DNA from 3 places in the Clostridium bornimense genome. Region 3 is predicted to be linked to each of the others. Evidence: riboswitches for the same ligand, from Rfam matches in the RefSeq annotation. Region 3 holds a riboswitch; each other region holds the start of a gene.
What was found. A riboswitch is a leader RNA that binds a small molecule or an ion and turns the genes downstream of it on or off. The one in region 3 is predicted to bind thiamine pyrophosphate.

Region 1: it holds a riboswitch for thiamine pyrophosphate, as region 3 does, so the genes downstream of both, thiS (sulfur carrier protein ThiS) here and thiT (energy-coupled thiamine transporter ThiT) in region 3, are expected to answer to the same signal.
Region 2: it holds a riboswitch for thiamine pyrophosphate, as region 3 does, so the genes downstream of both, thiM (hydroxyethylthiazole kinase) here and thiT (energy-coupled thiamine transporter ThiT) in region 3, are expected to answer to the same signal.

What each region holds. Positions count from the first base shown of each region.
Region 1 is NZ_HG917868.1:2,601,406-2,604,696, reverse strand. Features, by position in the region: gene CM240_RS11785 (alkaline phosphatase) at 1-1,321, shown strand, start outside; TPP riboswitch at 1,369-1,483, shown strand; gene thiS (sulfur carrier protein ThiS) at 1,562-1,753, shown strand; gene thiF (sulfur carrier protein ThiS adenylyltransferase ThiF) at 1,756-2,562, shown strand; gene CM240_RS11770 (thiazole synthase) at 2,564-3,291, shown strand, end outside.
Region 2 is NZ_HG917868.1:770,194-773,484, forward strand. Features, by position in the region: gene CM240_RS03465 (MATE family efflux transporter) at 41-1,420, shown strand; TPP riboswitch at 1,505-1,614, shown strand; gene thiM (hydroxyethylthiazole kinase) at 1,684-2,505, shown strand; gene thiD (bifunctional hydroxymethylpyrimidine kinase/phosphomethylpyrimidine kinase) at 2,529-3,291, shown strand, end outside.
Region 3 is NZ_HG917868.1:2,819,139-2,822,429, forward strand. Features, by position in the region: gene CM240_RS12840 (L-aspartate oxidase) at 1-453, shown strand, start outside; gene nadC (carboxylating nicotinate-nucleotide diphosphorylase) at 434-1,270, shown strand; TPP riboswitch at 1,833-1,932, shown strand; gene thiT (energy-coupled thiamine transporter ThiT) at 2,076-2,687, shown strand; gene CM240_RS12855 (hypothetical protein) at 2,713-3,195, opposite strand; gene CM240_RS12860 (dihydrofolate reductase) at 3,272-3,291, opposite strand, start outside.

The sequences.
Region 1 (3,291 bases), 220 kb from region 3:
TTCATGTGGAGTGAAAAGTGATGATAGTCATGTAGGAGTTACACCAGATGATATTCCTATCGCTTCAGTATTAGAAGCTGCTCAAGATCAAGGTAAGGCAACTGGAATAATAGCAACTTGTGAAATAATGCATGCTACTCCATCAGACTTTACTGCACATAATGCATCAAGAAGTGACTATAATTCTCTTATGAAACAACAAATATATAATAATGTAGATGTTGTATTAGGTGGAGGAGATAAGTTTCTTTATGATAAAGATGGTAATGGAAAAAGAAAAGATGACAATAAAGATTTAACAGAAGAAATTAAAGAATTGGGATATGATTATATAACTACTAAAGATGAGATGAATAGCACTACTAGCAATAAAATATGGGGAATGTTTGCTGATACTGATATGGCTTATGAAGGAGATAGACAAGAATTTAATAAAGAACAGCCAACATTAGCGGAAATGACTAATAAAGCTATTGAAGTCTTATCAAAGGATGAAGATGGATTCTTCTTAATGGTAGAAGGAAGTAAAATTGACTGGGCAGCACATGCCAATGATACAGCTGGTATGGTAAATGATATTTTAGCATATGATGACGCTGTAAAAACTGCTATTGAATTTGCTAAGAAAGATAAAAATACAGTAGTAATATCTACGACTGATCATGGAAATAGTGGTATTTCTATTGGAAACAGTGATACAACTAATAGTTACTCAAAAATGACTTTTGATGAAAGTGTAGGAAATTTAAAAGGTTATAAGCTTTCAAAACCTAAGTTTAATGAAATTATAAATGGTAAAACTGATGAAGAAATATCAGGTCTAGTAGAAAAATACTTCGGTATAACAAATCTTACTGTTGATGAATTAGCTTTAATTAAGGCTGGAAACATAGAAAAAGTTGAAGCTAGTAGAGCTAAGTTAGGATTTACTACTACTGGACATACTGGTGGAGATGTAGCAGTTTATACTTATGCACCAGAAGGAATTGATGTAATATCAGGCGTTGTAGATAATACTTATATAGCAAAATATATTGAAAAGCAAATAAGCTTAGATTTAGCAGGAACTACTTCAAAAAGATTTGCTGATATTTCTAGTGAAATAAGTAAGTTAGGTGGAACTATAGAAGTTGACACTACTGACAAATTAAATCCTGTAGCTATAATTAAGAAAAATAATAAAGAAGTTATTAAGCTATATGTTAATACAAATGTTGTAGAAGCAGGTGGAAAGAAACAATCTATAAATGGTGTAATAGTATATAGCGCTAATAAATTATTTGCTTCAGAAGAAATAATTGACTTATATAAAGGGATATAATCTTTACAAAGGTTATTTATAATATTATACTTATATGTAATAGAATAGTAATTTGCTAGGGGTGCCTTGAAAGTGGAGAAGGCTGAGAGGAACTTAAGATAGTTCTAACTCTTATAACCTGATTTGGTTAATACCAACGTAGGGAAGCAATATATGTGTTATACAATTAAGAATGTTTTTTGCATATAAAGACTTACCGTACTTTGGTGAGTCTTTTTTATTTTAAAAGGAGGGGAATTTATGATTATCAATGGAAAGCAGTATGAATATAAAGACATAACTGTAGAAGAACTTATTGAAAAGTTAAGTTTAGATAAAAATAAAATTGTTGTAGAAGTAAATTTTAATATTATTCCTAAAGAAGAATTTAAAACTACAACGCTGAGGGAAGAAGACAAAATTGAAATAGTTGCTTTTATCGGAGGTGGCTGATATTGAGAGTAAAAGTGAATGAAAAAATAATAGAAGTAAATGATGAAGCAACTATATATGGTATAAGAAATAGTGTAAAAAGAGATAGTGATGTAATTATTTTAAATGGATTTCCAATAAAGGAAGACAAGAAGTTAAAAGATGGAGACAACTTGGTATTTATAAAGAAGGGAGAAGTTCCTACAAAGGATCAATTAGAAGAACTTATGATGTCTAGGCATACTCCGGGAGTTTTTAGAGTATTAAAAAATAGTACTGTTGGAGTGGCTGGACTTGGGGGACTTGGTTCTAATATAGCTATTGCCTTAGCGAGAGTTGGTGTAGGAAAACTAGTATTAGTTGACTATGATGTTGTAGAGCCTAGTAATTTGAATAGACAGCAGTATTATATTAAACATATAGGTATGAAAAAGACAGAAGCTATTAAAGAATTGTTAAATGAAATTAATCCATTTATATCTGTGGAAACTGTTGATAAATATATAGATAAAAATAATATTGTGGATATTTTTAAAGAATGTGAAATTGTAATAGAAGCTTTTGATAATCCACAGTGTAAAGCAGAACTAATAAATACTATTCTATTAAAAACAAAAGATAAAAAGATTATTGGAAATAGTGGTATGGCAGGAATATTTACATCTAATAGTATAGAAACTAGAAAGATAAATTCTAGGTTTTATTTATGTGGAGATGGTGAAAATGAAGCAAAAGAAGGTAATGGTTTAATGGCACCAAGGGTTTCAATAGTTGCTGGACATGCTGCGAATATGGCAGTGAGATTATTAATAGGGAATGAGGAGATTTAAAATGTCTGATAAATTTGTAATTGGAGGAAAAGAGTTAACTTCAAGATTATTTATAGGAACAGGGAAATATTCTTCTAATAAAATGATACCTGAAATAATAGAGAAAAGTGGTTCAAATGTTATTACTATGGCTGTTAGAAGAGTTGACTTTCAAAATAAGGAAGAAAATGTAATGGAATATATACCAAAAGATATGATTCTTTTGCCTAATACATCAGGAGCGAGGAATGCAGAGGAGGCAGTAAGAATAGCAAGATTAGCAAAGGCTATGGGGTGTGGAAATTGGATTAAGATAGAAGTAATAAATGATTCAAGATATTTGTTACCAGATAATCTTGAGACTTTAAAGGCTACAGAAATTTTAGCAAAAGAAGGATTTGTGGTATTACCTTATATGAGTCCAGATTTAGCTATGGGGAAACGTATGGTAGATGCTGGGGCATCAGCGGTAATGCCTCTTGGAGCACCTATTGGAAGTAATAGAGGTATAAGAACTAGAGAGCTAATAGAAATTATGATAGAGGAAATAAAAAGTCCAATAATAGTTGATGCTGGAATTGGAAAACCATCAGAAGCTTGTGAAGCTATGGAAATGGGGGCAGCTGCAGTACTTTTAAATACTGCTATATCATCAAGTAAAAATCCAGTTCTCATGGCAGAAGCTTTTAAAAATGCTGTAGAAGCAGGAAGGAAAGGATATTTAGCAAAAGCTGGTGCTGTTTCAGAAAA
Region 2 (3,291 bases), 870 kb from region 3:
GTTTATTGTTAATATAAATTTGCTTTAAAGGAGAGATATAATGGAAAGTTTAAATACTGATTTAGGAAAAGAAAGTATTGGAAAATTAATATTTAAATTGTCAACTCCTGCCATTATTGCTCAACTAGTAAATGTATTGTATAACATAGTTGATAGAATATTTATAGGTAGAATGACTAATGGGGATATTGCTATGGCAGGAGTAGGTGTAGCTTTCCCAATTATTTTAATAGTTTCTGCATTTAGCGCTTTAGTTGGTATGGGTGGTGCACCTTTAGCGGCTATAAAAATGGGAGAAAAAGATAATGAAGGTGCAGAAAAAATACTTAGTAATAGTTTTATGTTATTAATTATATTATCAATTATTTTGACTGTTGGATTTAGTATTTTTAAGGAACCGATATTATGGACATTTGGAGCAAGTAATGCCACAATAGGGTATGCGGTAGACTATATAACTATATATTTACTTGGAACAATATTTGTACAAATATCATTAGGAATGAATCAATATATTAATACTCAAGGATTTGCTAAGATAGGTATGCTTACAGTTGTGATTGGAGCTGTAATAAATGTTATACTTGATCCAATATTAATTTTTGGGTTTAATTTAGGTGTAAAAGGAGCAGCACTTGCTACAGTTACAGCGCAAGGGGTTTCTGCAATATGGGTATTAAAGTTTTTATTGGGTAAGAAAAGCATATTAAAGATACGTAAGAAATTTTTAAAGTTAGATAAAAAAATAATTTTTAATATAGTATCTTTAGGAGTATCGCCATTTATTATGCAATCTACTGAAAGTATAGTGTTGATATCATTAAATAGCCAATTGGCTAAGTACGGTGGAGATTTAGCTATAGGTGCAATGACAATAATGAGTAGTATAATGCAAATAGTGTTGCAACCTACAATGGGGTTAACACAAGGTGCTCAACCTATAATAAGTTATAATTATGGAGCTAAACAAATGGATAGAGTTAAAAAGACATTTAAAATATGTTTAGCAATATGTTTTTTATATACCACAATAATGTGGGCATCACTTATGATAATGCCGCAGGTTTTTGTTAGTATATTTAATAATGATTCAGCGCTTATGGAAATAACTAAATGGAGTATAAGAATATATTTTGCCGGGATATTTATATTTGGTATTCAAATAGCGTGTCAACAAACATTTTTAGCATTAGGACAAGCTAAAGTATCTTTAGTATTAGCATTACTAAGGAAAGTATTATTACTAATACCTTTAATATTTATATTACCGTTATTTATGAAAAATCAATTATTTGCAGTATTTTTATCAGAACCTGTTGCAGATGTAATTGCAGCATTAACTACTATGATATGTTTTATAGTATTTTATAAGAAGAATCTATCATCTATTGATATGATTAAATCTCAAAGTAATAAATAATTTGAATATATGTAAGTGTCAAAGTATATAGTAAGTAACAGCTAGTATAAAACTTGATTTCTGAGTAAATTGATGGTATAGTAACTGTGAAAATAGGGGAGCTCACAAATTAGTGGGCTGAGAGTAGGCTGAAGGCCTTGACCCTTAACCTGATTTGGATAATGCCAACGTAGGAATATATTATGACGTACTTTTATGCGGATATACTAACCTTGGTATATCCGCTTTTTTGTATATATTCTAAAAAATCGGAGGGGAATATTATGCTAGGAACTTGTATTGAAAATGTAAGAAGTATGATGCCATTGGTGCATAATATAACTAACTATGTAACAGTAAATGATGTGGCAAATGTATTGTTAGCTTGTGGTGGGAGTCCTATTATGTCTGATGAACCTGAGGAGGTGGAAGATATTACATCTATCTGTGGTGGTTTGAATATTAATATAGGTACTTTGAACAAGAGAAGCATCGAGGCTATGTTTGTGGCTGGTAGGAAAGCAAATGAATTAAATCATAGGCTTTTGTTAGATCCTGTTGGAGCAGGAGCCAGTGCTCTTAGAACCAATACTGCAATTAATTTAGTAGAGCAGTTAAGATTTGATGTTATTCGAGGGAATATTTCTGAGATTAAAACATTAGCATTTGGTAGTGGAAGTACAAGGGGGGTAGATGCTGATATAGCAGATGCAATAACAGAAGAAAACCTTGATGCTGGAGTTGAATTTATAAAGGATTTTGCGAAAAAATCGAGCAGTGTCATTGCTATTACTGGTGCTATTGATTTAGTTAGTGATGGAGATAAGTGTTATGTTATTCGTAACGGAAGACCAGAAATGGGTAAGATTACAGGAACCGGATGTCAGTTATCTGCGATGATTACAGCATTTATTGTAGCCAATCCTGAAAATAAGTGTGAAGCAGTAGCAGCAGCAGTGTGTACTATGGGGGTTGCTGGTGAGGTTGCATGGTCAAGGATGCAAGAAGGTGATGGTAATGCCACTTATCGTAATCGTATAATAGATGCAATTTATAGTATTGATAAAGATATATTAGACAAAGGCGCAAACTATGAAATTCGATAAAAATGAAAAGGGGGGAATTTATTATGAAACCGGTATTAACAATTGCAGGGAGTGACTCTAGTGGAGGTGCTGGTATCCAAGCTGATATTAAGACAATGATTACAAATGGTGTATATGCTATGAGCGCAATAACAGCGTTAACTGCTCAGAATACCACTGGAGTAACATCAGTTATGGAAGTAACACCAGAATTTTTAGAAGATCAAATTGATAATATTTTTACTGATATCTATCCAGAGGCTATAAAAATTGGTATGGTATCTTCTACTACATTGATTGAGACAATTGCTAATAAATTAAAGGAGTATGAAGCTAAAAATATTGTTGTAGATCCAGTTATGGTGGCAACTAGTGGATCAAAACTCATAAGTGATGATGCTATAGAGTCACTAAAAAAAGAATTATTTCCGATTGCATCTATTCTAACACCGAATATTCCAGAGGCGGAAGTTATTTGTGGTAAAAAGATAGAAACGGAAACAGATATGGTTGAGGCTGCTAAGATTATTAGTGAAACATATAATTGTGCTGTGCTTTGTAAAGGTGGACATCAATTAAATGATGCTAATGATTTGTTATATCATAATGGCAATTATAAGTGGTTTTATGGAAAGCGTATAGATAATCCCAATACTCATGGAACAGGATGTACATTATCCAGTGCTATTACATCAAATCTTGCAAAGGGATATGACTTAAATACATCTGTAGCCAAAGCAAAGGATTATATTTCTGATGCTTTAGCAGCAATGCTTGATTTAGGAAAGGGCAGTGGTCCAATAAATC
Region 3 (3,291 bases):
AGTAATCATGTTCTTCTTGATATATCTCATAAAGATTCTGAATATATTAAGAATAGATTTCCATCTATATACTCTAATTGTCTAGAAAAAGGTTATGATTTATGTTCTGGTCCTATTCCAATTGCACCAGCTCAACATTACTTTATGGGTGGAATCGCAGTAAATTTAAATTCTAAATCTTCAATGGACAACCTTTATATTGTTGGAGAAGCTAGTTGTACTGGTGTTCACGGCGCAAATCGATTAGCATCAAATTCTTTATTAGAAGCTTTAGTTTTTTCAAGACGTGCAGCTAAAGAAATTAATACTTTAATAGATGATATTAAATTAACTGAAATTAGCTATGAAGGTAATTTAGATATTGATACTGTAAAAAAGGATTCTTTAACTACACTTATTAAATACTTTAGCAGTAAAGGAGACTTTATTAAAAATGAATTGGTTAATTATTGATGAAATAATCAAAAATGCTTTAAAAGAAGATGTATGGGATGACGATATAACATCATCATCTATTCTTTCTAAACATCAACAATCTACCGTTGATGTTATCTGTAAAGAAGATGGTATCATCGCCGGTCTAGACGTTTTTAAAAGGGTATTTTTTCTTCTTGGCGATGTAGAAGTATCTCTTTACCATAAAGATGGTGATTTCGTTAAGAATGGTGAAATCTTAGGTAATCTTAAAGGAAATACATTAAATATACTTAAAGGAGAGAGAGTTGCTCTAAACTTACTTCAACATCTTTCTGGTATAGCAACAACAACAAATAAGTATGTACAAGAACTGTCAAATACATCTTGTAAGCTTCTAGATACTCGTAAAACCACTCCTGGTCTTAGAATATTAGAAAAGTATGCTGTTAAAGTTGGTGGAGGTTGTAACCACCGTTTTAACCTTTCTGATGGTGTATTATTAAAAGATAATCACGTTGCTGCTGCTGGTGGTGTTAAAAATGCTATTGAAAAAGCTCGTAACTCTGTTTCCTTTGTTCGTAAAATTGAAGTAGAAGTTGAAACTTTAGATCAAGTTAAAGAAGCTCTTGATGCAAAAGCTGACATCATTATGTTAGACAATATGGATAATGAAACAACTAAAAAAGCAGTTGACTTAATAAAAGGCAACGCACTTATAGAAGCATCAGGAAATATGAACCTTAAAAGAATACGTTCTGTAGCTGAAACAGGTGTTGATTACATATCTGTTGGGGCATTAACACACTCAGTTAAAGCTCTAGATATATCTATGAAAAATTTAAAGAATCTTTAAATATCACTAAAAAAGATGGCCATTAGGTCATCTTTTTTCTAATTAACAATTTGCAATTCACAATTCACGATGAATGTAAGGGCCGTCGAATTAATAAATGAAAATTTGTGAGTGGTAGTTCCTTTTATCATGTCACAGGTCACAAGTAAGGTGAAAATTCCTCTTTGGGAGGAATTTTATTATAGTCCTACGGACAGCAAAGTGTTTTCATATTTACTATAGATACAGAAATTGTAACCAAAGCTTCATGAAAGTACAACTTTCATGAGTTTTCTATAATGACTTTTATATCAACTGTGATCTAAGTAAGAAACATAGTCTAACTTATAACATTCAACTTAACACTTAAAATTTCAGAAATTCTGCAAGAATTTCATCTATACCTGTGCCTTGTGCCATCATACTTGTGCCTTGCTTTTGTCTCTATGAAACTTACTAAAAAAAGCTGTCACACTCTTCATTTAACAACTCCATTATAGTCCTGCAGACTTCTTGATAAATATAACACTTTGTACTGTTTTTTTGCATTATTACAGATATTATACTATACTATTGTTGAAATAAATTTTGCTAGGGGTGCCTTATGGCTGAGAGATGATATTTCATTAACCCTTGAACCTGATCTGGATAATGCCAGCGAAGGAAAGCAGCGACTATTGATAATTTAGAATTTGAAATGAAATTATACTTATTCATAAATATAACTAGTGAAATTCCATAAGAATTTCTCTCTTCAACTGCTAACTGTCAACTACTAACTGCTAACTCTGAAAATCTCCTCTACCTAGCACATCAGGAGGCTATTATGAAAACTTTTATTACTAACCTAACGGATATTGCTAAAAGCCCATTATCAATTTTAACACTTATCGCTGTAGTAATTTTAATTATAGTATTTATAAAAATAAAAAAAGTAAAATTGACTACAAAAATATTGGTACAAGTTGCTTTAGCTGTAGCTCTATCCACAATATTAAGCTTTATTAAGTTCTATCATTTTCCTCAAGGCGGTAGTATAAATTTAGCTAGCATGGTACCTATTCTCGTTATGGCTATAATATATGGCCCTGAAATAGGATTCTTAACTGGTTTTGTATATGGAATTGTTGACTTAATATTAGGACCATATATTTTGAATCCTATCCAAGTTCTATTTGATTATCCTCTTCCTTATATGGCTTTAGGTTTAGCTGGATATTTTAAAAATAATAAAACTTTTGCAGTTATTGTGGCTATGGCCGGTAGATTTATTTTTCACTTTATATCCGGTGTAGTATTCTTTGGTAGTTTTGCACCAGACGGTATGTCCCCGATAATATACTCTGCTGTCACCAATGCATTACTAATAGTTCCTAATGGATTAATCTGTTTAATAGTTATTTATTTAATACCTATAGATAGACTAAAAAAGATATAAAATATGAACTAGGCATCAGCCTAGTTCATATTTTTTTTATCATTGCAAATTCCCTAATAAGATTTTTTATATTGATAAACACTACAAATAATAATATACCTATCAATAATGCTATGTAATATAATGATAATTGTTTTATTGTCCCTAATAAAATGACTAATAGCGCCATTACTACAAAAAAACTTATTACACTTATCATTTCTTTTTTTACATCATATTTCCTACGCTTTTTTCCTGTAGATAATCTATATATAAGATGACATATACCACGATTTATTAATATATTGGTCATTATTACTTCTATTAGTATAGTGCTAACCCTAATAACACTAAATTCTTCATTATTAAAGCTCAATAAAAAAGCCACTGCTACTGTTAATATTATATATATAATATTATTTTTCTTAATTTTCTCTGCATTCTTATTTCTAGCCTGTTTCATAAATATATTATTTATCAAAACCGTTATAAGTAAATATACTGATACTAGCTTTATAAAACACCCCATTTTCCCAACCCCTATTACATTTCTAACTAAAAAACTCTAACTATTAAATTAATTATAGTCAGAGCTCTAAGTTATATTATTTTCTTGTATAAACAT